3 regions of the Pseudoxanthomonas putridarboris genome follow, and region 3 is predicted to be linked to each of the others. Evidence: riboswitches for the same ligand, from Rfam matches in the RefSeq annotation. Region 3 holds a riboswitch; each other region holds the start of a gene.
What was found. A riboswitch is a leader RNA that binds a small molecule or an ion and turns the genes downstream of it on or off. The one in region 3 is predicted to bind cobalamin.

Region 1 (9,837 bases), on a different contig from region 3:
TTTACTACTGGGGCGAGGTGGGCCGCGGCAAGACCTTCCTGGTGGATCTGTTCTACGACCACCTGCCGCTGCCGACCTGGTCGGCCTCGGGCCGCACCGGCGTGCCGCACGCGCAGGACGGACAGTCGGGAGATGGCGGCAAGTACCGCACCCACTTCCACCGCTTCATGCGCGGCGTGCACGACCGGCTGCGCCAGCACGCCGGCGAGAGCGATCCGCTGGCGAAGATCGTGCGCGAGGTGCGCGGCAAGCTGCGCGTGCTGGTGCTGGACGAGTTCTTCGTCACCGACATCGGCGACGCGATGCTGCTGGCGCGCCTGCTGGACCGCATGTTCGCCGAGGGCGTGACGCTGGTGACCACGTCGAACACCGCGCCGGAAAACCTGTACAGGGACGGCCTGCAGCGCGCCGGCTTCCTGCCCGCCATCGACCTGCTGCAACGGCATTGCGTGGTGCTGCGCTCGGATGGCGAGGAGGACTACCGCCTGCGCGCGCTGACCCGTTCGCCGGTGTACCGCGCGCCGCTGGACGAGGGATCGGATGCCTGGCTGGCCTCGCGCTGGCGCGAACTGAGCGGCGGCACCGACGCGCAGCCCGGCAACATCGAGATCGACAGCCGCAAGATTCCCGTGCGCGCACGCGGCAAGAGCATCGCCTGGTTCGATTTCGCCGCCCTGTGCGAGGGCCCGCGCGGCACCACCGACTACATCGAGGTGGCGCGCGAGTTCAACACCCTGCTGCTGGGCGACATCCCGCGCTTCGACGCGCTCAACGAGGACGCCGCGCGCCGCTTCGTCAACCTGATCGACGAACTCTACGACCGCCACGTCAACCTGGTCTGCACCGCCGCCGGCCTGCCGCCCGCGCTGTACTCCGGCACGCGCCTGCAAGGCGCCTTCGAGCGCACCGCGTCGCGCCTGATCGAGATGCAGAGCGCCGAATACCTGGCGACGCAGCACAAGGCCTGAACGCGGATGGACACGATGCCGGATGCCATCGCTTCGGCCGTTGCGCGGCGCGTCGACGAGGCCGGCCGCGTCTGCGTGCTGACCGGCGCCGGCATGTCCGCGGAGAGTGGCGTGCCCACTTTCCGCGGCACGCAGGACAGCCTGTGGTCGCGCTTCGATCCGATGCGGCTCGCCACCGCGGATGCGTGGCGCGCCGACGCGTCGCTGGTGTGGGCGTGGTACCGCTGGCGGATGCGGATCGTGCGGCAGGCGCAGCCGCATGCCGGCCACCGCGCGCTGGCCGCGCTGGCGCGGCGCCATCCTTGCGTATCGCTGGTGACGCAGAACGTGGACGACCTGCACGAGCGTGCGGGCAGTACGGTCAACGCGCACGTGCACGGCAGCCTGTTCGCGCTGCGCTGCTTCGACTGCGGGCTTGCCTACGACGGCCCCCTCGGGGATTTCCTGTCGGATGCCCAACGCGTACCGCCGATGGCCTGCCCCGCGTGCGGTGGAGGCATCCGTCCCGGCGTGGTCTGGTTCGGCGAAGCGCTGCCGGACGATGCCTGGGACGCGGCCACCGATGCCGCGCGGCGCTGCGATCTGATGCTGGTCGTGGGGACGTCGGGTCTGGTCCATCCCGCCGCCGGCTTGCCCGCGCTGGCCAGGCGCCATGGCGCGACGGTGGTGGAGATCAACCCGGAACCCACCGCGCTTTCCGGCGAAGCGGACCACGTGTGGCGGGCGACCGCGGCGGAAGCGCTCCCGGGCCTGCTGGCGGCGTCCGCGTAACCGCGTCCGGCGCTTCATGCCCGCCCGCGATCCGCGCACGGGCTTCACGTGGCGCCTGCGAAACTGCGAGTTCGTCGCCGCCACGGGTACACCGATGAAACAGCTGCCGTTCCCCGCCTGCCTGCCGATGGTGCTGGGCGCGATCCTGCTGGCCGGTTGTGGCCGCATGCCCGGCAAGGAAGATGCCGCCGACGCCGCGCGCACCGCATCGGCGATCGCCGGGCAGGCCTCGCCAGCACGCGAGGCGCCGCGGATGCAGTTCGCCGACGAGGCTCTCGGCATCGCCATCCTGCCGACGCCGGGCTTCACCCTGCGGCACGACTTCCGGCGCGCCTACCTGGCCGCCGGCGACTGGAAGGCGTTCGCCGAACCCGACAGTCCCGGCACGCCGCTGGCGGCGCTGGTGCTGGACGGTTCCAACGCAGTGACCGCGGCCGAGCTGCGCGTGGGCGCCAGCGACGACACCCGTGCCGTGGCCACCTGCCTGGACGTCGCCAACTCCGCCACGCCGGACGAGACGGAGGAGGTGCGCATCGATGGCCAGCCCTTCCGCCGTTTCCGCGCATCGGACGCGGCGATGAGCCACTACCTGTCGGTGGATGCCTATCGCGCCGTGCGCCACGGGCACTGCATCGCCATCGACTTGCTGGTCGCCGGCACGCGCCCGGAGGTCTACGACCCGCCGCGCACGCCGCCGTTCGACCAGGACACCGCCCACGCGCGCCTGCTGGAAGCACTGGCCGCGGTCCGTTTCACCCGCTGAGCGCCGGAAACGGCACCCCTCAAGCAAAGTTACAGAGAATCGCTGCGACTGAATGGAGCAAATGTCGGCGCGGGAAAAGTACGCCTGATTTCTCCGCTCTTTTTTCGCCCCATGCGCACGCGAATTTCATGCAAGCTCATCCGATGAGAACGGATGTCAAAGCCAGCGACAGAGGACCTGCAAGACAAGTCACATTTATGCGCAAGCAATATTGGCATCAATCCGTACAGAACCGCTTGCACACGGTCGCAAGTAGTTGATGTGAAAGGTGCTAGTTAATGTGATTGCAAGCCAGACTTGCGCGCTGCGGAGCAACGCCCATTGCGGACGTTCCGGATTCTGAGTAAGGATCGGCAACAGGCAGATAATGCCCTGCTGCCCAGATCACTTCACCGGTTATAGGGGACGTGGAAGCTCAGGCTTCATGTCACGCAAGGAATCGCAGTCCGCATGTCGCAGCCGCTGTTTCGCAAGGAAGTGCTCGATGCCAAGCGCGGCAGCTGGCAGGGCGGTACTCGCTGGCGTAACCGTTGCGGCTGTGGGTGCTGACGCTGACGGCGATCGTTGCGGCTGCCGTGGTCGCCAATGGAACGCTTGCGCGAGCTGGAAGACGGGTAGTACCTCAGCGTGCTGCAGATCAAACAAAAGGAAGCCGATGTGCTCGAGTACACCGGGCAGATGCAGGCCTTGCAACGGCAGGCCATCGGCACGTGGTGGCTGATCACGCAACTGCAGCAGGCCATGCAGGAATTGCCGGGACAGCAGCAAGCCGCGGGCGCGGGCGTTGAAGCCGGGAATGCTGCTGGATGCGGACATTCTGGGTGAGAGACGCCGGCTGATCGAATGGATTTTCGAGCCGTTGTATTCGCTAAAGAAGAAGGTAGGGAGTGGATGACCTCGCTTGAACAATGAGATTGCCGGGTGTGTTCCTGGTCCTACGGCACAGGGGCTGTGCCAACCAATGTAAAGGAGAAGTAAGAATGCGAGAGTTGTCTATGCTGGAAGCTTCCGAGGTTTCAGGCGGAAACAAAATACTTGTTGAGGTCATCAAATGGATTGCAGGTAGTCTTGCTTGGGATGCTCTTAAAGGCGGAGAGGAGCAGGATTCTGATAAGTTCATCGTTGATAAGCCGGGCCCCTCCAGTGCAGTGTCTGGTTAAATTGTGAGATTGGGGCTGGCCTCCGAGTGGAGGCTGGCCTCATCTTGAGGAGAATTTTGCTCGGTGCACGACGCAAGAAGAATAGTTTTCACAAGTGCGAAGGCAGCATTGTTTAGCTTCTTCGCGGCAGTTTTCGTTGCGCTTGTCCTTTATTTTACTGCCGGATACGCGCTATCAGGGAGCAATGAGAACATATGCAGGGTTAATTACCTTCCAGGCTTATTTCTCGGAATCGTGTTCGTTGCGCCGCTAATTGAAACCGTCGTGCTGGCTGCAATTTATGGCTTGGCTAGATTTTTCTTTAGCGCCATAGCATCGGCTCGCCTAGCAGCCATCATTCTCGCCTTATTGCATAGCTTGGTTTGGTGGGGTTGGACTCTTATTCTGATTGTTCCGTTCCTCGTCTTCGCCAATCCTCTTTCAAGCTATCGAAACGGGATAGAGAGCAGGGTGGCGGCTTCGCTGTTCACCCATGGGTTCCACAACTTTTATGTGTTCCTTGTTACTGCGATGGCGGTATGGGGTGACTGCTGATCAATGAGCCATGCTCGCCAGCCGGCCGAGACCGTGTTCACGCAGCCTCTACCTTGGCCACCTGCGTACATACCTGATGAAGTTGGCCCATGCTGGTCGCCTTGGACTTGATCCTTGATCAGCTCGGCCAACGGGTGGGCCGTGCAGATGGCATGCGATGGAGTCGCAGACCGTGTCGTTGATACAGCTCGGACCGCGTGGAACACCCGGAGTTGCGTCAGGCTGCGTTCCACACCACATCTGGTGTTGACGTAGAAAGCCTACCCCACTATGTTGTGGCCGTCGGTTTCCCCGGCCAGCAAGCCGGGGAATGAAAAGGGAAGCCGGTGCGGCTCGTTCGAGCCCATTCCGGCACTGCCCCGCAGCGGTAATTGGGAACGACCCCGCCACACGCACTGGGATGCACGTCCCGGGAAGCGGCGGATGTAGGAGGAAGGCCACGCCTTCCGCGCCCATGAGTCCGAAGACCTGCCGACAGCCGCGCGTTGCACACCGCGCGGTGCCGGCCGCGGATTCTCCGGGGGGGAGATGGCTGGCGAAGCAGGGCACCCGCAGTCCGTCTGCGCGGTCTCGCCCCCTGCGACGCCGCTTCCCCACGCTGGTCCTCCATCCGGCCTTGCGCTACCTGCGAGGGACAGGTCGCCGCGTGCATCACGCATGGAGGAACACCCGTGACCCAGACCGATACAGCCGTGGCCGACGCCGCCGGCACCACCCCATCCCAGAAGGACGCGTTCCTGCTGACCCCGCCGCCCACCGCCACCGCGATGAGCGTGACCAAGCGCAACGGCGGCCGCGAGCCGGTGGACCTGAACAAGATCGTCCGCGCCGTGCAGCGCAACTGCGAAGGCCTGCACGCCATCGATCCGATGCGCGTGGCCACGCGCACCATCTCCGGCCTGTACGACGGCGCCAGCACGCGCGAACTGGACGAACTGTCCATCCGTACCGCCGCGCTGCTGACCGCCGAGGAACCCGAATACAGCCGCCTGGCCGCGCGCCTGCTGGCCGGCTACATCACCAAGGAAGTCACCGGGCAGGAGATCCACGCGTTCTCGCAGTCGGTCACCCGCGGCCACGAGGTCGGCCTGATCAACGAGCGCCTGCTGGGCTTCGTGCAGACCAACGCGCGCAAGTTGAACGACGCGCTGGACGCCTCGCTGGACCTGCAATTCGACTACTTCGGCCTGCGCACGCTGTACGACCGCTACCTGCTGCGCCACCCGCACACGCGCAAGGTGATCGAGACGCCGCAGCAGTTCTTCCTGCGCATCGCCTGCGCACTGAGCGAGGACGTGCTCGAGGCGCTGGCGCTGTACCGGCGCATGGGCAACCTGGATTACCTGCCCAGCTCGCCGACGCTGTTCAACAGCGGCACCACGCACGAGCAGCTCTCTTCGTGCTTCCTGCTGGACTCGCCGCAGGACTCGCTGGAATCGATCTACCAGAAGTACGGCGACATCGCCCAGTTGTCCAAGTTCAGCGGCGGCATCGGCGTGTCGTACACGCGCGTGCGTTCGCGCGGCTCGCTGATCAAGTCCACCAACGGCCACAGCAACGGCATCGTGCCGTGGCTGAAGACATTGGATTCCTCGGTCGCGGCGGTCAACCAGGGCGGCAAGCGCAAGGGCGCGGCCTGCGTGTACCTGGAGCCGTGGCACGCGGACGTGGAAGAGTTCCTGGAGCTGCGCGAGAACACCGGCGACGAGGCGCGCCGCACGCACAACCTCAACCTGGCCAACTGGGTGCCGGACCTGTTCATGAAGCGGGTGGAAGCGGATGCCGACTGGTCGCTGTTCGATCCACGCATCGTGCCGGAGTTCACCGACCTGTACGGCGACGCGTTCGAACGCGCCTACGAGCAGGCCGAGGCGCAGGGCAAGGCGGTCAAGTCGATCAAGGCGCGCGAGCTGTACGCGCGGATGATGCGCACGCTGGCGCAGACCGGCAACGGCTGGATGACCTTCAAGGACAAGTGCAACCGGGCCAGCAACCAGACCCTGCGCGCCGGCAACGTGATCCACCTGTCCAACCTGTGCACCGAGATCCTGGAAGTGACCTCGGCCGAGGAAACGGCGGTGTGCAACCTGGGGTCGATCAACCTGGGCCGGCACTTCGACGAGGACGGTTATTTCGATTTCGACAAGCTGGCCGAGACCGTGCGCCTGGCCGTGCGCCAGCTGGACCGCGTGATCGACCTGAACTTCTATCCCATCGAATCGGCCCGCCGCGGCAACCTGCGCTGGCGCCCGGTCGGGCTGGGCGTGATGGGCCTGCAGGACGTGTTCTTCAAGCAGCGCCTGGCCTTCGACAGCGACGAAGCGCGCGCGCTGTCGGCGAAGATCGCCGAGACCATCTACTTCAACGCGCTGGACACCTCGGTGGAACTGGCGCAGGAACGCGGCAGGCATCCCTCGTTCGCCGACACCCGCGCGGCGCAGGGCGAACTGCAGTTCGACGCCTGGGGCGTGGTGCCGTCCGATGCCGCGCGCTGGGACGCGCTGCGCGAGCGGATCCGGCAGCACGGCCTGCGCAACTCGCTGCTGATCGCCATCGCGCCGACCGCGACCATCGCCTCGATCGCCGGCTGCTACGAATGCGTGGAGCCGCAGGTCAGCAACCTGTTCAAGCGCGAGACGCTGTCGGGCGACTTCCTGCAGGTCAACCGCTACCTGGTGGAAGAACTGAAGAAGCTGGGCCTGTGGACGCCGGAAGTGCGCGACGCCATCAAGCAAGCGGAGGGCTCCATCCAGGGCGTGATGCAGATTCCCGACACGCTGCGGCACATCTACCGCACCACGTGGGAAATCCCGATGCGCTCGCTGATCGACATGGCCGCCGACCGCGGCGCCTTCATCGACCAGTCGGCCTCGCTGAACCTGTTCATGGAAAGCCCGAACATCGGCGCGATGTCGTCCATGTACATGTACGCGTGGAAGAAGGGCATCAAGACCACCTACTACCTGCGCTCGCGCCCGGCCACCAAGATCGCCAAGACCACGGTGGGCAGCGCGGCGGCCACCGCGCCCAAGCCGGAGTACACCCCGACCGAGGCCATCGCCTGCTCGCTGGAGAACCCGGAAGCCTGCGAGGCCTGCCAGTAACACGCTCCTCTTGTCGGCGCCGCCGACGGACGACGGAATACGGATGTTCCAGGCGCAGGGACGCGCCAGCCCATGAATCCACAAGCCCCTCTCCCGCCGGGAGAGGGGTTGGGGTGAGGGTACGGCAAAGTGACGTTGGTTCACCGCCGCTGTCCTCGCCGCACCCTCATCCGCCCTTCGGGCACCTTCTCCCGGTGGGAGAAGGGAAAAGCGAGAACCACCATGTCCACCCACAACCGCCAACTCCTGCTCGACCCCGGCTTCGAACTGACCCTGCGCCCGATGCGCTATCCGCAGTTCTACGAGATGTACCGGGACGCCATCCGCAACACGTGGACGGTGGAGGAAGTGGATTTCTCGCTGGACACCAACGACCTGAAGAACAAGTTCGGGCCGGCCGAGCGCCACCTGATCGAGCGGCTGATCGCGTTCTTCGCCACCGGCGACTCCATCGTGTCCAACAACCTGGTGCTGAACCTGTACCAGCACATCAACGCGCCCGAGGCGCGCATGTACCTGTCGCGCCAGCTGTACGAGGAAGCGCTGCACGTGCAGTTCTACCTGACCCTGCTGGACACCTACCTGCCCGACCCCAACGAGCGCGCCAAGGCGTTCGCGGCGGTGGACAACATCCCGTCGATCAAGAAGAAGGCCGAGTTCTGCTTCAAGTGGATCGACTCCATCCAGGACCTGCGCCGCATCGAGACCCGCGAGCAGCGTCGGCAGTTCCTGCTCAACATGGTCTGCTTCGCCGGCTGCATCGAGGGACTGTTCTTCTTCGGCGCGTTCGCCTACGTCTACTACCTGCGCTCGCGCGGGCTGCTGCACGGGCTGGCCAGCGGCACCAACTGGGTGTTCCGCGACGAGAGCTGCCACATGGCGTTCGCGTTCGAGGTGATCAAGACCGCGCGCGAGGAAGAGCCCGACCTGTTCGACGACGACCTGAAGGCTCAGATCGTGCAGATGATGCGCGAAGCGGTGGATTGCGAGGTCGCCTTCGCCGAGGACACGCTGTCCGGCGGCGTCGCCGGGCTGTCGATCAAGGACATGCGCCAGTACCTGGAATACTGCGCCGACCAGCGCATGGCCCAGTTGGGCATGCCCAAGCATTTCGGCTCGGCCAACCCGTTCCCGTTCATGGACCTGCAGGACGTGCAGGAACTGACCAATTTCTTCGAGCGCCGCGTGTCCGCCTACCAGGTGGGCGTGCAAGGCGAAGTCGGCTTCGACCACGCGTTCTGATCACGCCTCCCCCTGTAGGAGCGGCTTCAGCCGCGACCGCGGAAGCAAGAGGCCTTCCGACACGGATCGACGCGGATAAAAGCCAATAAAGCTTTATCCGAGTCATCCATGGCCAATAGCGTTTCTGTTTCCACGAGAGTCGCGGCTGAAGCCGCTCCTACAGCTACTTACAGCCCCGCCGGCCCTGGCGCGCTATGCTGCGGACGGGAACGGCGAGCACCGGAGCACCGCAATGAGCGAACATCCTTCTTCGGAACCGCGCCCGACCGAGGCGCGGCTGCTGCACATGGTCTTTCCCGACCACACCAACCACCTGGGCACGCTGTTCGGCGGGCAGGCGCTGGCGTGGATGGACATGTCCGCCTTCATCGTCGCTTCGCGCTATGCGCGCACCACGGTGGTCACCGCGCGCTCGGAGCAGGTGGACTTCAACCAGCCCATCCACAAGGGCGACCTGGTCGAAGTCGTCGCGCGGCTCGTCAAGGTCGGCCGCAGTTCGATGAACGTGGACGTGGAAGTCATCACCGAGGATCTGCTGAGCGGCGAGCGCAAGCTGTGCACGCGGGGCCACTTCGTGATGATCGCGCTGGACCCGCTGGGCCGGCCCACCCAGGCGCCGCCGCTGCCGGCGGCGTGATCTCGCCCGTGGGAGCGACGCAAGTCGCGACGAAGCATCCGGTTTGTCGCGACTTGCGTCGCTCCCACAAGTGAGGGAAGGCGGCCCGGCCCCGCCGGAGCCCCCGGCGCCGGTTATAAGCTCATGCCGATTGCGGCATGAGCCGGACAGGGCGACACTGCTAGGCTATGCACCCCCGCGTTCCGGCAGATGTCCCCACGGTGATCGAGTTCCAGCAGGTCCACAAGTCCTACCGTGCCGGTGCGCACGAGGTCGCCGCCCTGAGACCCCTGGATCTGGAGATCGGCGCCGGCCAGGTGTTCGGCATCATCGGCCATTCCGGCGCGGGCAAGTCCACCCTGATCCGGCTGATCAACGGCCTGGAGACGCCCAGCGGCGGCCGCGTGCTGGTCGATGGCGATGAGGTGAACGCGCTGGATGGCGCCGGCCTGCGTGCGCTGCGCCGAAGGATCGGCATGATCTTCCAGCACTTCAACCTGCTGTCGGCCAAGACCGTGGCGGCCAACGTCGCCTTTCCGCTGGAGCTGGCCGGCGCATCGCGTGCGCGGATCGATGCGCGCGTGGACGAGCTGCTGCACAAGGTCGGGCTGGAGGCCCACCGCGACAAGTACCCGGCGCAACTGTCCGGCGGCCAGAAGCAGCGGGTCGGCATCGCCCG
Region 2 (9,837 bases), on a different contig from region 3:
GCAACTGCACCAGGTAGGGGTTGGTGGTGTCGTCCGGCGCGCCGGTGGATTGCAGCACGGTGAACCGGCGGGCGGCCGGCGCCGCAAGCGGGGATGTGGTCCGCGTGGCGCTCATGGCACGCCCCCGGCGGCGTGCGCCACCGCCCAGCGGTATTCGTCCCGGTAGCGGTCCACCACCGCATCCCAGTCGTAACGGGCGACGTGCGCGATGGCCTGTCGCCGGCGCGCCATGAAGGCGTCCGGGTCCACGGCGGCCAGTTCGCCGACCGCGTGCGCGGCGGATGTGGGGTCCTGCGCGTCGACCACGATCCCGAGCCGCGATTCGGCATGCAGCTTGGCGTAGGGCGGGATGTCGGCGAGCACGGGAACCAGTCCCGCGCTCATCGCCTCGATCGCGGCGATGCCGAACCCTTCGTGGCGCGACAGCGAGACGAAGTACTGGGCACGCGCCAGCAACTGGGCCAGCTGTGCCTGCGATGGCGCCTCGGCGACCTCCACGTGCGCCTGCAGCCCGCGCGCGTGGATGCCCTGGTCGATGTCCGCACGCTTGAGGTCGAACTCGCGTCCCGCCAGGATCAGCCGCCAGGCCGGATCGTCCGCGACCAGCCGCCGCAACAGGTCCAGGGTCTCCGGAATGCCCTTGTTCGCCGACCAGCGCCCGAAACTGATCAGGGTCTTGCCCGGCGCCCGCGCGCCCGCCCCGGCGAACTTGCCGACGTCCACGCCGTTCTCGATCACGCGCAGGCGTTCGGTCGCCATCAGCGGGGCGAACATCTCGCCGTCGTTGCGGCTGGTCGCGACGATGCGCCGATAGGCGCGCGCGGAAGCGCGGGTGATGGTGCCGAACCACAACCGCTTGAGCCGCGACGCGTACGCCGTGTGGAAGAAGCCGCCATGGGTGGAGGCGATCAGCGGCTTGCGGTGCACCGCGCCGGTCAAGGCCAGGTAGTCGTAGAAGAAATCGATGCCGTGCACGTGGACGACATCGGCGCCGCGCAGCGCGCCCAGCACCTGCGGACACAGCGGATAGCGGGTGGATCCGGCGTAGGCGAGGCGCCGCACCGGCACGCCCTGGTGCCGTTCGCTCGCATCCAGCCGGCGCGCGCCGTCGTGGAAGATCCGGTTCAGCGTCACCACTTCCACCTCGTCGTCGCTGGCGGCCAGGTGGCGGCGCGCGATGTTCAGCACGACTTCCTCCATGCCGCCCACCGAGGGGTGGAACTGCCGGACCACGTGCACGACCTTCATGGGGCCGCACCGCGGGCGGTGGCCGCCTTCATGCCGCCGGCACCGGGGCGCCGCGCAGGCCCAGCGCCCACGGCGCATGGCGCGCGAACAGCCCGCGCAACGGCACGCACAGCGCGATCGCGATGGTGGAAACGCCCAGTGCCCAGGCCGGGCCCGGCTTGCTGCCCGACGGAAACAGGCCGAGCAAGGACGCGATCCCCGACAGCACGAAGAAGACCAGCATGTGCGTGCACAGGATCAGCAGCGTGTTGCGGCCGATCCAGCGCAGCGCGGCCGACCGCGCCGCCAGCGGGCTGGCCAGCAGGACGATCGCGGTGCCCGACAGGCTGGCCAGGACGAACTTCCAGCCCGAAGCGCCGAAGCGCAGCTGGTTGATGTCCACCCGTCCATTGCTCCACGCCAGCCACAGCCACGGCACCAGCAACGCCGCGGCGCACGCGGCGCCTGTCGGCGCTGATCGCGGCAACGGAAGCGCGCGGACGCAGAACGCCCCGCAGGCGTAGAAGAACAGCGCGACCGGCAGGATGTCCAGGGCGAACGGCAGGCGCACGCCCGCACCGGGAAACGCCGCGATCCACAGCAGCGCCAGCGGCAGCGACAGCAGCGCGATGGCGCCGGGTTGCAACCGCTTGCCCAGCAGCAGATACGCCAGTGCGGTGGTGAACAGCGCCGGCAGGAACCACAGCGCCGGATGCACGTACAGGCGCGGCCCGATGCCGGTCAGGAATCCGCCGATGGGGTCCCACCAGGGCGTCTGGCCCCAACGCGCTGCCTTCTCGCCGATCTGGCGCGTGAGCAGCCAGTACGCGTAAGCCAGCAGGAAGAAGAAGGCGTACGGCACCAGCAGCGAACGGGCCAGCGTCGCCGTCGCCTCGGCGGGAGCGCGCATCCCGCGCCGCTGCGACAGCCAGCCCGACAGCAGGAAGAACAGCGGCACGTGGAAGCTGTAGGCCAGCAACGCCACCAGCTGCGGGACTCCCTTGGCATGGCCCACCACCACCAGCACGATGGCCACGCCCTTGGCGGCATCGATGCGCGCATCGCGCGCTTCGGCGATGGGAGTGGCCGCGTCGCCGTGTCGTGGAGAGGTGCGGGTGAGCGAGGCCATGCGGGGCTCCGGTTCTGTTCATGACGATGCGGCCGCCCGCGCGCCCGTTGGGTCCCGGGACGCGAGCGCGGTCGAACGGCGCTTGGGCGCCGGTGCCGTCTGCGGAATGCGCAGCTTCCAGAAGTAGCCGCACGCGAACCACCACAGTCCCGCGGTCTTGATCGAGAAGTAGGCGTTGGAAACCAGCAGGCTGAGCGCGAACGCCACCATGAAGAGGTTCTTGAACAGCTGGCCGTTGCTGGTCGGCATCCTCAACAGGAACGAATAGCCGAGCAGGAAGGCGAGCACCACCACGATGGACTGTCCGGCGATGAAGTACGCGATCCCGCTGTCGGAATAGCGGTAGGGCGCGGCCAGGTCCATGCCGAACCACTCCCGCGGCGTCATTCCCTCGATCGCGGCGACCGATACGAACACGCGGCCCAGCAGGGTGTCCTGGTACGCGGTGACGCCGAGCGTCCATACGGCGAGCCAGCCGGCCAGCAGCACGCCGACGAAGAGCGTCCCGGCCAGCGCCTGGTCGGTCCGTCTCAGCAACGGCGCCAGCAGCAGCATCGACAGGCAGGTCGCACTGGCCAGGCGTCCGTCGGAAGCGACCAGCAGGAACAGGATCAGCAGCAGCGAGAACGCCACGCCGGCGACGCGCAGGGAGCGCCAGAAGGTGATCGCCGCCGCGCAGAAGAAGATGATGAAGTTGCCCATCGTCACCGGCTCGACGAAGATCGAGGAGACCCGCGGCAGATCGAAGCCCCCCAGCCAGTTCCGCTCGCCCGGGCGGGTGGCGCTGACGTAGAGCTTGCTTTCCTCGTTCCAGAAATCGTCCTCGTAGTTGCCGCGCGTGTTGACGAAATAGCTGCGTGGATCGACCAGGTCGCCGTAGAGGTCCGGGAACGCCATCTCGAAGGCCGCCACCAGCGCGACGACGACCGCCAGCCCCACCACCAGCCTGTGCAGCCGGCCGCGGTACGCCGCGCCCAGGGCCAGGAACGCGAACGGGATGATCGCGTCGCGCAGCAGCTTCATGTCGAAGCTCCAGGTCCCGAGGAAGCGCAGCAGGTTGAAGGCCAGCACCACGCCCAGGCCTGCGAATACCAGCAGCTGCCCGTCGCGGCCCAGCGCACGCAGGCCCAGCAGGAAGCAGGCCGCGTAGATGGCCAGTTCCAGCGCGTACGCCCACGACGGCCCGACCGCGATGACCTGCGCGTTGAACAGCGCCAGCAGGAAGTTGTAGCCCACGGCCAGCAGCAGCACGGCCACCACGGCGGGATCGCCGAGGCGTCCTTCGGCGACGCGCGGCGACGTCATCGCGGGCGTCTCCCGCATGGAGACGCGCGGGAACAGGGCGCGACCATGTCAGTACGCCTGCTTCTGGCCGAAAAGCCTGACCGCGGTCAGCGCCATGATCTTCAGGTCCAGCCACGGCGACCAGCGGCGGATGTAGTCCATGTCGTACTGCACCCGCTTCTTCATGTCGCGCAGCCGCGGCGTCTCGCCGCGGAAGCCGTTGACCTGCGCCCAGCCGGTGATGCCGGGTTTCACGTAGTGCCGCTGCATGTAGCAGTTGATCAGCATCCCGTACTGGCGGTTGTGCTGGATCGCGTGCGGGCGCGGGCCGACGAGGGACATGCTGCCGCCCAGCACGTTGAACAGCTGCGGCAGTTCGTCCAGGCTGCTGCGCCGCAGGAACGCGCCCAGCCGCGTCACCCGCGGATCGCCGCGCGTCGCCTGCCTGACCTCGGCGCTCGCGGGCAGGTCGGCGCGCATCGACCGGAACTTGAGCATCGAGAATTCCTCGCCCGCCCGCCCATGGCGCTTCTGGCGGAACAGCACGGGCCCGGGCGAACTGAGCTTCACGGCCAGCGCGATGGCCAGCATGAGCGGCGCCAGCCCCACCAATGCAACCAGCGCGAGCGTGCGGTCCATGGCGGCCTTGATGATGAAGAAGGAATTGTCGGGCGCATCGCTGCCTTGGCGCAGGTTGATCACCGGCACGCTGCCGATCTGCTCTCCCGACTGGTTGAGCGCGGCGAGTTCGGAGGTGTCCGGGACCAGCTTCACCTTGACCGGCGTTTTGTCCAGCATCGTCAGCACCGACTTGATCCGTCCCAGCTTGCCCATGGGCAGCGAGATCCAGACTTCCTCGACCCGGTCGCCGGCCAGGTACTCGCGCAGGTTCTGCACCGGACCCAGGCAGTGCAGGTCCGTGCTGTCGGCGATGTTGATGTCGTCGCGCGTGCTGAAATAACCGACGATCTGCATGCCGACCCAGGCGTTCTGCCGCAGGTAGCGATGGATCCTGATCACGGGCGGGCGCATGCCCACCACCACCACCCGCCGCACGTCGATGCCCGCGCTGCGAAGCATGCTCAGCACGCCGCGCACCGCGACGCGCGAGAAACCGAGCAGCGCGAATCCGAGCACGTACCACAGGCCCACCCACAGGAGATACGTGGGCCGGTCCAGCTGCAGCAGCCAGGTATGGACGGAGATCAGCGCCAGCACGGTGGTCCAGGCCAGGCCCAGTATCCAGACTTCGCTCAGCACGCCGCGTCCGCGCCAGCTGCGGTACAACGGGAATGCGTTGAAGCACAGGGCCGCGGAGAGGATCGAAGTGCTGATCGGGATCCAGTCCCCGATGGCGGGCGTCCACGTGTCGAAGCGCAGGCGATATGCGAGCAATGCGGCGACCAAGACCATCGCCAGATCCGAGATCCGCAGGCATGCATCGGCGGCGGTCGAGTATTTCGAAAGCAAACGGGGGGAAGGTGCCGAAGTGTCGGCACTGAGATTCGCCAGGAGCATGTCGAGCATTCCGTAACATGCGTGGAACGCATCGGTGCAGGGGGACACCGGGCAACGGACCGCGCTGTTAACCGTCCTTGCCGATGCCTATTTCGATGCCCTCCAGCATCGACCCCAGGCGAACGGCAAGCCTTGCTTGCTGGGTTGGAGGAAACGTGTCGCGCCGCCCTGGAGACCAGGGCCGGAGCGCACGCGCCGTTGTCGCTTTGCGTTGGATGGATCGTTTTGTTGCAGTGCAAAAATAGAGCATGTGGCCGTGAAAGCGGCGTGCATGCAACGGTTTCCTGTTCACGCGTTCGGCGCGCGAGTCATCTAGGTAAACGCGACGGGTTGCGCGGAATCGCTGTCGCCGGACTGCATTGCGTGATAGCGATCACGCGTGCAACCACGACGCAGCGACGGACGGACGCGCATTCGCACGCGCATCGGGTGCGCGCATCGACCATGCGGTGGAACAGGCGGTAGGCGGATTCCGACGGACGGCGATCCTCGATGGGATCACGGACGCGGTCGGCGCGGAACACGCGCGACATGCAGCAGCAGCGCGGCGAGCACGCCGGCGAAGAGACCGAAGATGGCGGCCAGCGCGAGATTGAACGCCCATCGCGGCGAACTCGGCCTGCCGGGCACGTCGGCCGGATCCACCACCGAGATGTTGTTGGCGCCCACGTTCCCGCCCACGCCGATCTCCTTGAAGCGCTGCAGCATCCCGTCGTACAGCTGCCGGTTGGTGTCCACCTCGCGCTTGAGCATGTTGTAGCGGATGCTGCGGTCCTGCAGGTCCAGTTCGGCGCCCTTCAACTGCTCGATCCGGTTCTCCAGCATCTGCTCCTGCGCGCTGGCGGCGTCGTATTCCGCCTTGATGGACTCGCGGATGTTGGCGACGTGGAAGTTGATCTGCTGGCCCACCTCGCCGAGCTGGCGGTTCAGGCGCAGCATGTCCGGATAATCCGGCTTGAAGGTGGACAACTTCTGCTGGTATTCGGCGGAGAGCTGCGCGCGCGTCTGCATCAGGCTCTGGATCAGCGGGTTCGACACGACCTGCGGCAGGGCCAGCCCGCTGCCGTACCTGGCCTGGCGCCAGGCGGCCTCGCTCTTGATGCGCGCATCCTGTGCCGTCGCCAGCAGGGCGTTGAGCTCGGCCAGGTTCTGCGCCGGCAGCGAAGGCCTGTCTTCGCCCACCGACACGATCTTCTCCTGGCCGGCGAACTCCACGAAGTTCTTCTCCGAATCCTCCAGGCGCTGCCTGAGCTGGGCGAGGCGGTCGGACAGGTAGTCGGTGGCGAAGGAGGAAGCCTGCAGCCGGCGTTCCAGCCCGCTGGCGATGAACTCGCTGGCGTAGGTGTTGGCCACGCGGGCCGACAGGGCCGGGTCGGGCGACTCGAAGTGCACCTTCACCAGGCGCGAGTTGCGCACGGGCTCGATCTGCAACGATGCCAGCACCTGCTCGGTCAGGGCGCGCTCGATCAGCACGCGCCGCGACGGCGCGGCCTTTCCGTCGAGCTTCTTCGTCAGCGCTTCGACTTCCTCGCGATAGGCCGGATGATCGGCCAGGCCGGTCTTGGCGATCACCCGCCGCGCCAGCGAACGGCTCATCAGCAGCTCGTACTGGGTCTGGTAGAAGTCGCGATCCATCGGCGATTCGCTCGGGATCAGGTCCTTCATGTCCAGCACCTTCATCGCTTCCCGCTCGATCTGCAGCGTGGTCGTGGCGCGATACTTGGGTGTCAGCATCAGGCTGATCGCCACGGTCGCCAGCACCACCGCCGCAGCGATGGCGACGATCAACAGCCAGCGCCGCAACAGCGCTCTGGCGTATTCGCCCAGCGTGCCCTCGACGGGCGCGTCGTGCGGGTCCAGATGCGGGTCCGTACTCATCGGTAGGCCCGCCACACGGCGACGAAGGGCGTGAGTTCGATCAGGGTCCGCAGCAGCACGCGCGCATCCGAACGGTCGACGATGATGATGTCGCCCCCGTAGATGTCGGGGTCGTTCAGCTTGCCCTGCTGGATCTGCAGCAGGTCGAACCGGGCGAACATGCGCTCGCCGCCGACGGTGCGGAACACGATGACGTTGCGCCGGTCGGCGACATTGCTGACGCCCTTGGCCAGGGCGACGGCCTGTTGCAGGGTCAGGTGCGGCGCGCCCATCGGGTAGATGCCGGTCTGCTCCACCGCACCGCCCACCGTCACCTGCTGGTTGGGCGACTCCAGCAGTGTGATGGTGACCTGCGGGTCCTGCAGGTAACGGTCGCCGTACAGCGCCGCCACCTGGGTTTCCATCTGGCTGAGGCTGGTGCCCGCCGCCTGCACGGCGCCTATCAGCGGCAGGGTGATGCGGCCCGCGTTGTCGACGCGTATCTCGCGCTCCAGGTCGGGGAGCTGGAACACCTGCACCTTGAGCAGGTCGCCCGGGCCGAGCCAGTACTCGGGCCGGCCGAGCGCACTGCCCACCGGGTCGGCCGGCGGCAGGTCCCGGGTGGGCGCGCCGCTGCCGCATGCGCTCAATGCCATCAGGCAAACCAGCGCCACTCCAATCGTTCGATTGATCCTGCTCACATGCCACCTCTGGATTCGGCGCCGTTCTACTCGATAGCCGGCCTGTTGTCGCCGGCAAACTGCCCAACCCTGGCGGTACTGATCAATCACTCTCGCAGCCGCGCCGGCCTGGTTTCACCGGCGGCGACAGAACCGGGCAATCGGACCTCGTTCCGGTCCGGGCGCCGATTCGACCCATCCATCGAGGGAGTACAACTAACACGACCCCGTTCCGATCCGCCGTGAATTGCGTCCCTGCGGCGGTTAGGAAGCGCGCCAGCGGCGCGCCGGATTCATTCTTTGCACATGATTGCGAAGAAGCCGTGAAAGATCCGCGATGCGCACTGGCTTCAGGGAGCGCGCCGTGTCGCGTACGACCTGCGCGTGAGGGCCTGTCCCGCCATGACCGGTACGCGCCAAGTGATGGCTTCGAGCGGCCATGCATCTTCTTGACCGCGCGCGCGATCCGCCGTATCGTCGCCACGCCAAGGTTTCCATCGCTTTATCCAGATATAGCGATGGAATTAAAAGGGAAGCCGGTGCGGACTGCTCCAACGTCCCATTCCGGCGCTGCCCCGCAGCGGTATTTGGAAACGAACCTCGCCAACAGCACTGGTCCTGGCGGACCGGGAAGCGGCGGGAAGTAGGCCAGCGCTCACGCGCCCGTCCATGAGCCCGAAGACCTGCCCTGGCCGGAGGACACGACCGTCCTTCGCCTGACCTGGAGCTTCCGAGGGGAGGCGGCCGGAGCCTGCGTCCGTGGCCCTGCGCCCGGATGCGTCCTCCTGCGCCTGCCGTCGGCATTCCGGTTCGCCCGCGGGGGCGAAGGTCGCTGGCGTGGCGGGTTCCGGCCCGGCGCGCGGTTCCTTCGTTCCTCATCCGCAACCGCATGAGGAAACGCACCATGACCACCGTTACCACCCTCGGCTTCCCGCGCATCGGCGCCAGGCGGGAGCTGAAGTTCGCACTGGAATCGTACTGGCGTGGCGACACCACCGCCGACGCGCTGCGGGACACCGCGCGCGAACTGCGCCGCCGCCACTGGCGGCTGCAACGCGACGCCGGCGCCGATGCCGTGCCGTGCAACGACTTCTCGCTGTACGACCACGTGCTCGACACCGCCTTCCTGTTCGACGCCATCCCCGATGCCTACCGCGCGCTGGCCGATGCCGACCCGCTGGCCGGCTACTTCGCCCTCGCCCGCGGCGTGCAGAAGGACGGCGCGGACCTGCGCGCGCTGGAGATGACCAAGTGGTTCGACACCAACTACCACTACCTGGTGCCGGAACTGCACGGCGGGCAGAGCTTCCGCCTGCGCGGCGACAAGCCGGTGGCGGAATACCTCGAAGCCATCGCCGACGGCCACGTGGCGCGGCCGGTGCTGCTGGGGCCGGTGAGCTTCCTGCTGCTGTCCAAGACGGTGGACGGCAGCGACCGCCTCGCCTTGCTGGACCGCCTGCTGCCGGTGTACGCCGAACTGTTGTCGCGCCTGAAGCAGGCCGGCGCCGAGTGGGTGCAGATCGACGAACCCTGCCTGGTGCTGGACCTGGACGACGACGATCGCGCGGCCTTCCTCAAGGCCTACGGCGCGCTGGCGGAGGCGGACCGGCCCAACCTGCTGCTCGCCACCTACTTCGGCAAGCTGGGCGACAACCTGCCGCTGGCGGCGGCGCTGCCCGTCGACGGCCTGCACCTGGACCTGGTGCGTGGACTGGACCAACTGGACGAAGTGCTGAAGGTATTGCCGAAGGGCCGCGTGCTGTCGGCCGGGCTGGTCGACGGCCGCAACATCTGGCGCGCGAACCTGGACAATGCGCTGATCCTGGCCAAGTACGCGCTGGGCCACGTGGGCGAAGAGCGTCTGTGGCTGGCGCCGTCATGCTCGTTGCTGCACGTGCCGGTGGACGCGACCGGCGAGAAGAACCTGTCCGGCGACCTGCGCAGCTGGCTGGCGTTCGCGCGGCAGAAGATCGAGGAACTGCGCGTGCTGTCCGATGCGCTGGCGTCGCCGCGAGCGGCCGAGGCCGCGCTGGCCGATGCGCGCGACCGGATCGAATCGCGGCGACGTTCGGACAAGGTGCACCGTGCCGCCATCGCGTCGCGCCTGGCCGCACTGGACGGCGCCGCCGCGCATCGCGCCTC
Region 3 (9,837 bases):
CGGCTATTTCCTGTGGCTGGAACTGCCCGCCGGCAGCGACGCGCTGGCCCTGCATCGGCGCGCGCTGGCGCACGGCATCAGCATCGCGCCGGGCCCGATCTTTTCCGCCAACCGCGGCTTCGCCCACTGCCTCCGGCTCAACTACGGCCATCCCATGGACGCCCGCGTCGAACAGGCCATCGCCATGCTGGGGCGCCTGGCCGCCCTATGACCCTGTAGGAGCGGCTTCAGCCGCGACCGCATCGCCCGAAAGCCGTTGACAGGGGTATGCGCGGACGAATGATTTCCTTGCTGTTCCGTCCATATCCGCGTTCATCCGCGTCGATCCATGGCCAAGGGCGCTTGTGCGATACGGTCGCGGCTGAAGCCGCTCCTACATGGAGTTTCCACAAGCGGTAGCATGCGCGGCGACGCCGGCGCGGCGGAAGCAGGGCATGCGCAAGATCATCCACATCGACATGGACGCGTTCTACGCCTCGGTGGAGCAGCGCGACGATCCGTCGCTGCGCGGCCGGCCGGTGGTGGTGGCGTGGCGCGGCGAGCGTTCGGTGGTGTGCGCGGCGTCGTACGAGGCGCGCACCTTCGGCGTGCGCTCGGCGATGCCCGCCGTGCGCGCGGAGCGGCTGTGCCCGCAGGCGGTGTTCGTGCCGCCGGATTTCGTGCGCTACAAGGCGGTGTCGCGGCAGGTACGCGAGATCTTCCTGCGCCACACCGACCTGGTGGAACCGCTGTCGCTGGACGAAGCCTACCTGGACGTCACCGCGCCGAAGACCGGCCTGCCCACGGCCACCGCGGTGGCCGAGACGATCCGCGCGCAGATCCGCGAGGAAACCGCGCTGACCGCCTCGGCCGGCGTGGCGCCGAACAAGTTCCTCGCCAAGATCGCCTCGGACTGGCGCAAGCCCGACGGCCTGTTCGTGCTGCGCCCGCACCAGGTGGAAGCCTTCCTGACCCCGCTGCCGGTGGAACGCATCCCCGGCGTGGGCAAGGTGATGCGGGGCAAGCTCAACGCCGCCGGCATCCACACCGTGGGCGACCTGCGCACGTTTGCGCAACCGGAACTGGAGCACCGCTTCGGCAGCTTCGGCGGCAGCCTGTACCGCCGCGCGCGCGGCATCGACGAACGGCCGGTGGAACCGGACCAGCCGGTGCAGTCGATCTCGTCGGAAGACACCTTCGCCACCGACCTGCCGCTGTCCGAGCTGGAACCGCACATCCGCCGCATCGCGGAGAAGGCGTGGGAGGCGGCCCGCAGGACCGACCGCGTGGGGCGCACGGTGGTGCTGAAGCTGAAGACCGCGCAGTTCCGCATCCTTACCCGCAGCTTCACGCCGGAGTCGCCGCCGGCCTCCGCGCCGGAGTTCATCGACATCGCGCTGGCCCTGCGCGACCGCGTGGACCTGCCGGACAGCACGCGCTACCGCCTCGTCGGCGTGGGTTTGTCGGGGTTCCGCGACCGCGAGGAGATGGCGGCGCAGCCGGGGCTGTTCGACGGGACGGAGCTGGCTGTTCGTTGAACAGGCAGGTGGACGGGGGTTGGAAAAGACAGAGTCAAGATATATCTTGATGCTATCTTAGATCAACCAAGGAAATACCCATGTCCCCCTTTTCCCATTCCCACGGCCGTGGCGGCCGGCATGGCGGCCGCGGTCGCCACGGCGGGCCCGAGGCCGATATGGCCGCCCGCGGACGGCGCGGCCGCATGTTCGACCAAGGACAGCTGAAGCTGCTGGTCCTGCACGTGCTCGATGCACAACCCAGCCACGGTTACGAGGTGATCCGCGCGATCGCCGAACTGGCCGGCGGCGACTACAGCCCCAGCCCCGGCACGGTCTACCCGACCCTGACCTGGCTGGAAGACATGGGCCTGGCCCAGTCCGGGGCGGAGGAAGGCGGTCGCCGCCAGTACCACATCACCCCGGAGGGACGCGTGCAGCTGCAGTCGCGCCGGGAACACCTCGATGCGCTGCTCATGCGCCTGCGCGAAGGGCGGCGCCATGCGCTCGCGCGCCGCGCGCCGGAGATCGAACGCGCGATGGAGAACCTGAAGACCGCGCTGCGCCTGCGCTTCACCGGCGGAGCACCGGATGCCGAGGCGTTGCAGCGCCTCGCCGCGATCATCGACCGCGCCGCGGTGGAGATCGGGCGCGAGGCGGGCGGCAGCGCCCGTGCCGCCGGGGAGGCCGCGCCATGAAGCAGCATCGCTACCGCGTCACCCTCGAACATCTGGCCGACCCGAAAGGCGGTCCGTCCGCCTACGACGCGCCGCTGCGCTTCGAGGTGGGCAACCACGACGACGTGTTCGCCATCGTCGAACGCATGCGCCAGCGCCCGGATCTCACGCCCGAGTCCGCCACCGCGCTGGCGGTGGGGCTCAAGCTGTTCAGCGAAGTCATGCTGGAGCAGCGCGGCCATCCGCTGTTCGCCGGATTCGCGCCGCACTTCCGCGATTTCATGAAAACGCTCAAGCAGGGCATGGTGGCCCCATCCGCCGAGGGCGCATGAAAAAAAGCCCGGCATCGCCGGGCTTTTTCCTTCCTGTACCGGGCGCTCAATCGCGCGCCTGGTAGCGCAGGCTGACGCCGTATTCGCGGCCGGGCTGGTTGTACCAGGCGATGGTCTCGTACTCGCGGTCGAACACGTTGGTGGCGCGGGCCTGCACCGACCATTCCGCGTTGATCGCGTATTCCAGCCGCAGGTCCAGTGTGCCGTAGCCGGCCAGCCGCACGCTGTTGGCCGCGTTGTCGTAGCGGTGGCTGGCGCCGTTGGCGGTGACGCCGGCGCGGAAGGCGCCGAACGCACGGTCCACGTCGATGCGCGCGGTGTTGCGCGAGCGGCGCGCCAGCAGGTTGTCGAGGTTGTCGCCGGCGGTGCGGTTGCGCGGATCGACGTGGCTGACCTGTGCGGCGATGTCGAAGCCCGCCAGCGCCACGGCGCCGGTCAGTTCCGCGCCGCGGATGCGCGCTTTCTCGATGTTGTCCGGCAGCCAGTCGGCGTCCAGCGCGATCAGGTCGTCGATGCGGGTCTCGAAGACGTTGAACGTCCAGTTCCACGTGTCCGCATACTGCGCCAGCCCGATGTTGAGGCTTTCCGACTTCTCCGGCTTGAGGTCCGGGTTGCCGGAGAACGGGAAGTACAGGTCGTTGAAGGTGGGCGCCTTGAAGCCGGTGCCCGCGTTGGCGGTGAGCTTGAACCCGCTGCCGAAGCCGATGCCCCAGCCGAGGTTGCCGGTGGCGTGGTTGCCGAACTGGTCGTTGTCGTCGTTGCGGACGCTGGCCTGCACCTGCTGCGCGCCGTAGCGGCCCTGGTACTCGACGAACACGCCGGTGTTGTCGCGGCTGTCGACGGGGGTGCCGGTGACGTCGTTGACGTAGTTGGTGCTGCTGGTGATCTCGTCGCGCTGCCAGTCGGCGCCGGCGCTGAGCAGATGATGCTCGCCGATCCCGAAGTCGCCCTGCAGCGACGCGGTGTCGCGGCGCGTATCGAAGGTGCTGACGAACACACGGGTGCCCGCCGCGGCATCGGCGAAGTAGTTGTCCGACTTGTCGGAAGCGCGGCCCACCTGTGTCGTGACATTGATGCGGCCCGACGGCGTCCACGTCAGCTTGCCGCCCAGCACCTGCTGCGCGTTGTCGGCTTCGTTGCCGCCGAAGATGCTGCCGTCGAACTCGTTCTCGGCATCGGCGTTCAGCGCATGGCCTTCCAGCGTCAGCGTGTCGGTCAGCTTCACGCCGCCGCGCACGTTGAGCGAGACGTTGCGGTAGCCGTCCAGGTCCGGCTCGTCGGTGAAGCAGCCCTGGAACAGGGTGCCGGAACCACGGCAGGCGTCGATGCCGTCGGTCTTCTGGTAGGCGGCATCGGCGCCGATCCAGCCGCGCTCGCCGCCGTAGCCGAAGCCGCCGCTGGCTTCGCGCAGATTGTGGCTGCCGCCGCCGATCCGCAGGTGGCGCGACAGGCCCTGGCCGCCACGGCGGGTGAAGATCTGGATGACGCCGCCGATGGCCTCCGAGCCGTACAGGCTGGAGCGGGGACCGCGGACGATCTCGATGCGCTCGATCTGGTCCACCGGCAGGTCCTGGAAGGAGGCCAGGCCCGCCGTCGCCGAGCCGATGCGGATGCCGTCCACCAGCACCAGCACGTGGTCCGACTCGGTGCCGCGGATGTTGAAGGTCGTCAGCTTGCCCGCACCGCCCTGGTTGGAGAAGCCCAGGCCCGCGCGGCCCTTCAGGAGCTCGAACAGGTTGCGCGCCTGGCTGCGTTCGATCTCCTCGCGGCCGATCACCTGCGCCGGCACCAGGCTGTCCCGCACCGACACCTCGGTGCGCGTGCCGGACACCACGATCTCGTCCAGTTCGGTGGTGGCGTCCTGCGCCAGTGCGGCGAACGGCAGGCCCAGCGCGACGGCGAGCGCCAGCCGGTGGGAGGAAGGAAAACGCTTGTGCATGGGAACAACTCCATCGCGCGCCCCGCGCGCATCGTCAGGGTGGAGTTGCGGCAAGAAGGGGAACGTTGCGGACAGCGCAGGCGAACGGCGCGGCACGCCGCGACGCCCTCCGCATCGCAACCAGTGGACTTCCAGGCCGGTCTCCGGGCTCGCGAGCGAGTGCCATGCACTCCGCCGTGGCGCCTTCCCATGCGATCGCACAGTGGCCGATGCCGCGGTTGTCTTCGCTTACCGTTGCGGGGGCAGCGCCGGAATGGTGCCGCTGTGCGGGCACGTCACCGGCTTCCCGTTTCAACCCGCGGCGCGTGGCCGCAGGTCACCTTGAAGCGCGGCGATTATACGGGATGCGGCCGTAGGAGCGCCCCATGGGCGCGATGCTCTTCGTTCCGCCAACGAGAAGCATCGCGCCCATGGGGCGCTCCTACGGGTCAATCGTCGCCGCCGGTGGAGTCGAACAGGTTGAGCGAGGGGCCGGTGTCCTCGTCGCGCGCGGTGTGGGTGGTGGTGACCGGACCGGCGGCGGGGCGGCCGCGCGGCGGCGGCAACAGCGCGGCGGCGGCCTCGTAGGCCGTCAGCAGGTCGCCGCGGCGGTCTTCCGGCAGTTGCTGCCAGTGGCAGTCCAGCAGCGCGCCTTCCAGTGCGTACAGCAGGTTCAGGCTGGGGCGGAAGCCGGCGCGTTTGACCCGGATGAAGGCCTCCACCGCGCCGACGGACTCCAGGTCCTCCTGCGTGCGCAGGCCCACCTGGCGCAGCCAGGCGGCGGACTTGGGACCGATGTTGCGCAGTTTGGCTGCACTCATTCCAGCGACTCCACGAAGATGCGCGCGATGTTTTCCATGCCCTGCTGGTCGTCCGCGTCGAAACGCGCCACGCGCGGGCTGTCCAGGTCCAGCACGCCGACCAGCGCGTCGCCCTTCACCAGCGGGATCACCAGTTCGGAGCGCGACGCGGCATCGCAGGCGATATGGCCGGGAAAGGCTTCCACATCCTCCACGCGCTGGGTCTGGCGGGTGCGCGCCGCGGCGCCGCACACCCCCTTGTCCAGCGGAATGCGCACGCAGGCAGGCAACCCTTGAAACGGGCCCACCACCAATTCCCGGCCATCGAAGAAGTAGAAGCCCGCCCAGTTGAAGTCCGGCAGCGAGTGGTAGAGCAGCGCGGCGAGGTTGGCGGCGTTGGCGATGCGGTCGGTTTCGCCGCTGAGCAGGGCGCGGGCCTGGGCCGCCAGCTGCGCATATTGTTCCGGCTTGTCGCCGGACAGGGTCTGTGCGGTGAATGACATCGCCTGATTCTACTCCCGCGCCGGTGGGTTCGCCGGGAACGTGGCCGGAACGACCCGGGCCGATATGATGCGGCGTATCCAAGAACAGCAGGCACGGCGATGGCCGACACGACGAAGGCGAACGAGCGCATGGGTCGCCAGCGCGGGCGCGGGAACGCGCGGCGGGATGGCGGCATGGATGCGGTCTTCGCCCTCAGGGTCGCCGCGTGGGCCCTTGCGGAACCGGCGCATGGATAAGGTGTTCATCACCGGCACCGACACCGGCGCGGGCAAGACCGTGGCCAGTTGCGCCTTGCTGCATGCGTGGCGCTCGCGCGGATTGCGGGCGGTCGGCATGAAGCCGGTGGCCAGTGGCTGCGTGCTGACCGAGGACGGCTGGCGCAACGACGACGCGCTGGCGCTGCAGGCCGCCAGCGACCCGATGCCGCCGTACGCGGACCTCAACCCTTTCGCGTTGCCCGCGCCGCTGGCGCCGGAAATCGCGGCGCGCGAGGCGGGCGTCGACCTGCACCTGGGCGCGATGAGCGCCGCCTTCGAGCGCCTGCGCACCAGCGCCGACGTGGTGCTGGTGGAGGGCGTGGGCGGCTGGGCCGCGCCGCTCAGCGCCACGCTGGATCAGCGCCACCTGGTGGAGGTGCTGCACCTGCCGGTCGTGCTGGTGGTGGGCATGCGGCTGGGCTGCGTCAACCATGCCCGGCTGACCGCCCGGGCCATCGAGGCCGACGGCGCACGGCTGGTGGGCTGGATCGCCAATGAAGTGGACCCGCGGATGGAGCGCCGCGACGAGAACTTCGCACTGCTTGGCGCGCGGCTGCCGGTGCCGTGCTGGGGGCGGTTGCCGTATTCGCCGCAGGTGGCGGTGCGTGAACTGGCCACGCACGTATCGCCACCGGGCTGAAGCGATAGGAGGCGGGAAGTCGTGCGCTGCGCGCACTGGCAAGCCGGCGGCTGCGCCGCCTGTGAAAGGCTAAGGAAAAGCGCTGTTGCTTCCGACTTACAGGCGGCGAAGCCGCCGACTTCACTCTTCCCCCCTTGCCGCTCTATGCCAATAAAAAACCCGGCAGCGTGAGGATGCTGCCGGGTCGGTCTGCGCGGAGGGAGGGGGAGCCGCGCAATAAGCGTTGGAGCAGGGCGGATTACTTGCCCTTCGCGGCCTTGGTCGCCTTGGCCACGGTGGCCTGGACGTTGTCGGTCGCGGTCTCGAACTGGGTCTTCACCAACTGGCCGAGGGCTTCGCCGGTCTTCAGGCTCAGGCCGAACACTTCCTGGCTGGCGGCGACGACGCGCTCGGCGTTGTCCTTGGCCACCTGCAGGCCCTTCGGCCACAGGTTCTTGTAGCCTTCCAGGTCCTGGGCTTCGGCCAGTTCGCCGAAGAAGGCGGTGGTGGCGTCGATGTTCTTCTCGAAGGTCTTCAGCTGCACGCCGAACACGGTTTCGGCGCTTTCCAGGGCCAGGCGGTTGGCGCGCGAGGCGGCCGCGGCGAACTGGTGCGTGAACTGGCTGAAGCTTTCGTTGAGTTGCGTGGTCATGGCGTACTCCAAATAGGGGATTACCGGTTTGTTGCGGTGCAGCATAGGAGGATTTATGTTGCAGTGCAATATAAGCCGTACGGATTCCCGACGAACGGTCAGGTCCCGTTAAAAATCAAACGCTTGTATGAGGGCTCAGTGTGGGAGCGCCGTCCCGGCGCGAGCTCCTCTGCAGGCCCCGCAGCGGCAAGCCTCACTCCGCTGGAGATGGAGAGTTCGCGGCCGGAGGCCGCTTCCACAGGGGGCTTGCCCAGGAATCGGCTCAGCCCCGGTAGCGGCTGCCGGCGGTGCAGGTCTCGTGCACCACCACTTCGCTGAGCAACGGCAGGCGGGGCTTGACCTGTTCCCAGATCCAGATCGCCAGCCGTTCGCTGGTGGGGTTCTCCAGGCCGGGGATGTCGTTGAGGTAGTGGTGGTCCAACTGGTCGTAGACCGGCTTGAAGGCCGACTTCACGTCGGCAAAGTCCATCAGCCAGCCGGTGTGCGGGTCCAGTTCGCCGGACAGGTGCAGCTCGACGCGGAAGGAATGGCCGTGCAGGCGCGCGCACTTGTGCCCCTCGGGCACGTTGGGCAGCCGGTGTGCGGCTTCCAGGGTGAAGACCTTGAAGATATCCATGCGCGCATTGTCCGCCGCCGGCCGCCGGCGCGGCAATCGCGGCGCGGCCTTCACTGGATGGTAGCGATTCTCGTTTGCGCTAGAATGCGCCCCAGCCGCCAGCCCTCGGACAAACCGGTCCCGCCAGCGATTCGTCACTGAACTGACAGGAATCGCCCATGAAACCGCTGACTCTCCTGGCCTGCGCGGTCCTCGGCGCCGCCGCGGCCGCCGCCTCGGCCCATACGCCCTACCTGGCTCCCAGCAACTTCGCCCCGCGCGGCGGCGAGACCCTGGCGCTGGACGCGGCGTTCGCCGAAACCTTCTTCGTGCCCGAGGCCGTCTTCGACGACAGCCGGTTCAGCGTGACCGGTCCGGATGGCACGGTTGCGGCGCCGGATGCCGTGCAACTGCTCAAGACCCGCGCGGTGGTCGAACACACGCTGCCCGAGGCCCCGGGCACCTACCGTTTCAGCACCGGCCCGCGCCTGGGCGCGCTGTTCCGCACCTGGGAAGCGAACGGCAAGCAGGAAAGTTCGCGCGACCCCGACGCGAGAATCCCGGCCGGCGCGAAGATGCTGGCCAACTTCCAGTCGCTGACCCTGGCCGAGACCTACGTCAGCGTCGGCGCGCCGGACCGCGGCGCGCTGCGGGCCCGCGGCAAGGGGCTGGAACTGGTGCCGGCCACCCATCCCAACGACCTGTACGTGGGCGAGACGTTCGAGTTCACCGTGCAGTACGACGGCAAGCCGCTGGCCGACCAGAAGGTCGAGATCACCGAAGCGGTGTGGACGTCCGACCGCAAGCCGCAGGTCGAGACGCTGTCGACCGATGCGCAGGGCCGCGCCGTGTTCAAGCTGCGGCACGCCGGCACCTGGGTGGCGTTGTCGCGCCACCGCACCCCGGCGCCAGCGGGCGCCCCGGTGGACGAATACAGCAACAGCTACACCCTGACCTTCCGCGTGCTGGAGCCGTAAGCCGCGCCTTCCCAAGACAAGACCGGAGAATTCTTCGGCCACGACTGCGGCACGTTGGCCGACGCGGGCGAACGTGTCACCGACAAACTGTTCGACCAGCGCTTCGCGCGACTTCTGCCTGTACGGCTACGCCACCGACGACGGCATCGGCCACTACCGGGTCACCGTGTCGTTCGACTTCCGACCGTCCGTGGGTGGAGGCGACAGCTCCGCGCTCCGTTGTATCCCCGTAAAAAAGAAGCGGAGCCCAAGGCTCCGCTTCTTCGTTTCCGGGTGTTGCAGGTCCGGATGCCTCAGGCGGTCTTGCTCACCGCTGCGGGCTGGGCTGGCCGCCGCCCTGCCTGCGACCGCCGTCGCGGCGCGGGGCGCCGGCATGCTTCTTGGGGCCGGCGTGCGCGTGGCGCGGGGCCTCGCTGTGCGGGCGGCGGGCATGCTTCTGCGGGCCGTTGCGGCGCGGGGCGCGGTCGCCGCCGGGCTGCTCGGCCTTGCCCGGTGCGCTGTTGCCCCAGCGGATCGGCGTCATCGGCTCGAAGCCGGGCACGTCGCGGAGTTCCACGTCGCGGCCCAGCATGCGCACGATGGCGCGCAGGTACTTGGCCTCGTCCTGCGCGACCAGCGAGATCGCCTCGCCGGTCGAACCGTTGCGGCCGGTGCGGCCGATGCGGTGCACGTAGTCCTCGGCCACCATCGGCAGGTCGAAGTTGATCACCTGCGGCAACTGGTCGATGTCGATGCCGCGGGCGGCGATGTCGGTGGCCACCAGCACGTTGATGCGGCCGGCCTTGAAATCGCTGAGCGCGCGCTGGCGCGCACCCTGCGACTTGTTGCCGTGGATCGCGGCGGTCTTGATGCCGCTCTTGTCCAGGAACATCGCCAGCTTGTCGCTGCCGTGCTTGGTGCGGGCGAACACCAGCGTCTGCACGCGGCTGTCCTTCGCCAGCAGGTGCAGCAGCAGGTCGCGCTTGCGGCTGCCGTCCACCGGGTGGACGCGGTGGGTGATGGTCTCGGCC

Region 1: linked by a shared signal. The riboswitch ahead of AAD027_RS03275 (ribonucleoside-diphosphate reductase subunit alpha) and the one ahead of AAD027_RS13705 (TonB-dependent receptor domain-containing protein) in region 3 are both predicted to bind cobalamin.
Region 2: linked by a shared signal. The riboswitch ahead of metE (5-methyltetrahydropteroyltriglutamate--homocysteine S-methyltransferase) and the one ahead of AAD027_RS13705 (TonB-dependent receptor domain-containing protein) in region 3 are both predicted to bind cobalamin.

What each region holds. Positions count from the first base shown of each region.
Region 1 covers NZ_JBBWWT010000001.1:737,384-747,220, forward strand. Annotated here, with positions in the region: gene zapE (cell division protein ZapE) at 1-968, shown strand, start outside; gene AAD027_RS03250 (SIR2 family NAD-dependent protein deacylase) at 975-1,739, shown strand; gene AAD027_RS03255 (hypothetical protein) at 1,834-2,502, shown strand; gene AAD027_RS03260 (hypothetical protein) at 3,130-3,327, shown strand; gene AAD027_RS03265 (hypothetical protein) at 3,483-3,662, shown strand; gene AAD027_RS03270 (hypothetical protein) at 3,726-4,196, shown strand; cobalamin riboswitch at 4,463-4,686, shown strand; gene AAD027_RS03275 (ribonucleoside-diphosphate reductase subunit alpha) at 4,964-7,300, shown strand; gene AAD027_RS03280 (ribonucleotide-diphosphate reductase subunit beta) at 7,523-8,542, shown strand; gene AAD027_RS03285 (acyl-CoA thioesterase) at 8,775-9,179, shown strand; gene AAD027_RS03290 (methionine ABC transporter ATP-binding protein) at 9,380-9,837, shown strand, end outside.
Region 2 covers NZ_JBBWWT010000001.1:750,387-760,223, reverse strand. Annotated here, with positions in the region: gene AAD027_RS03340 (glycosyltransferase) at 1-115, opposite strand, end outside; gene AAD027_RS03335 (glycosyltransferase family 4 protein) at 112-1,248, opposite strand; gene AAD027_RS03330 (acyltransferase family protein) at 1,277-2,356, opposite strand; gene AAD027_RS03325 (polysaccharide biosynthesis protein GumE) at 2,375-3,661, opposite strand; gene AAD027_RS03320 (undecaprenyl-phosphate glucose phosphotransferase) at 3,710-5,158, opposite strand; gene AAD027_RS03315 (GumC family protein) at 5,657-7,051, opposite strand; gene AAD027_RS03310 (polysaccharide biosynthesis/export family protein) at 7,033-7,671, opposite strand; cobalamin riboswitch at 8,167-8,400, shown strand; gene metE (5-methyltetrahydropteroyltriglutamate--homocysteine S-methyltransferase) at 8,600-9,837, shown strand, end outside.
Region 3 covers NZ_JBBWWT010000006.1:102,580-112,416, forward strand. Annotated here, with positions in the region: gene AAD027_RS13685 (aminotransferase-like domain-containing protein) at 1-211, shown strand, start outside; gene dinB (DNA polymerase IV) at 435-1,517, shown strand; gene AAD027_RS13695 (PadR family transcriptional regulator) at 1,598-2,194, shown strand; gene AAD027_RS13700 (DUF3861 domain-containing protein) at 2,191-2,505, shown strand; gene AAD027_RS13705 (TonB-dependent receptor domain-containing protein) at 2,552-4,444, opposite strand; cobalamin riboswitch at 4,562-4,783, opposite strand; gene AAD027_RS13710 (TfoX/Sxy family protein) at 4,873-5,244, opposite strand; gene AAD027_RS13715 (GAF domain-containing protein) at 5,241-5,726, opposite strand; gene bioD (dethiobiotin synthase) at 5,956-6,624, shown strand; gene phaP (TIGR01841 family phasin) at 6,863-7,255, opposite strand; gene queD (6-carboxytetrahydropterin synthase QueD) at 7,518-7,871, opposite strand; gene AAD027_RS13735 (DUF4198 domain-containing protein) at 8,030-8,827, shown strand; gene AAD027_RS13740 (DEAD/DEAH box helicase) at 9,135-9,837, opposite strand, start outside.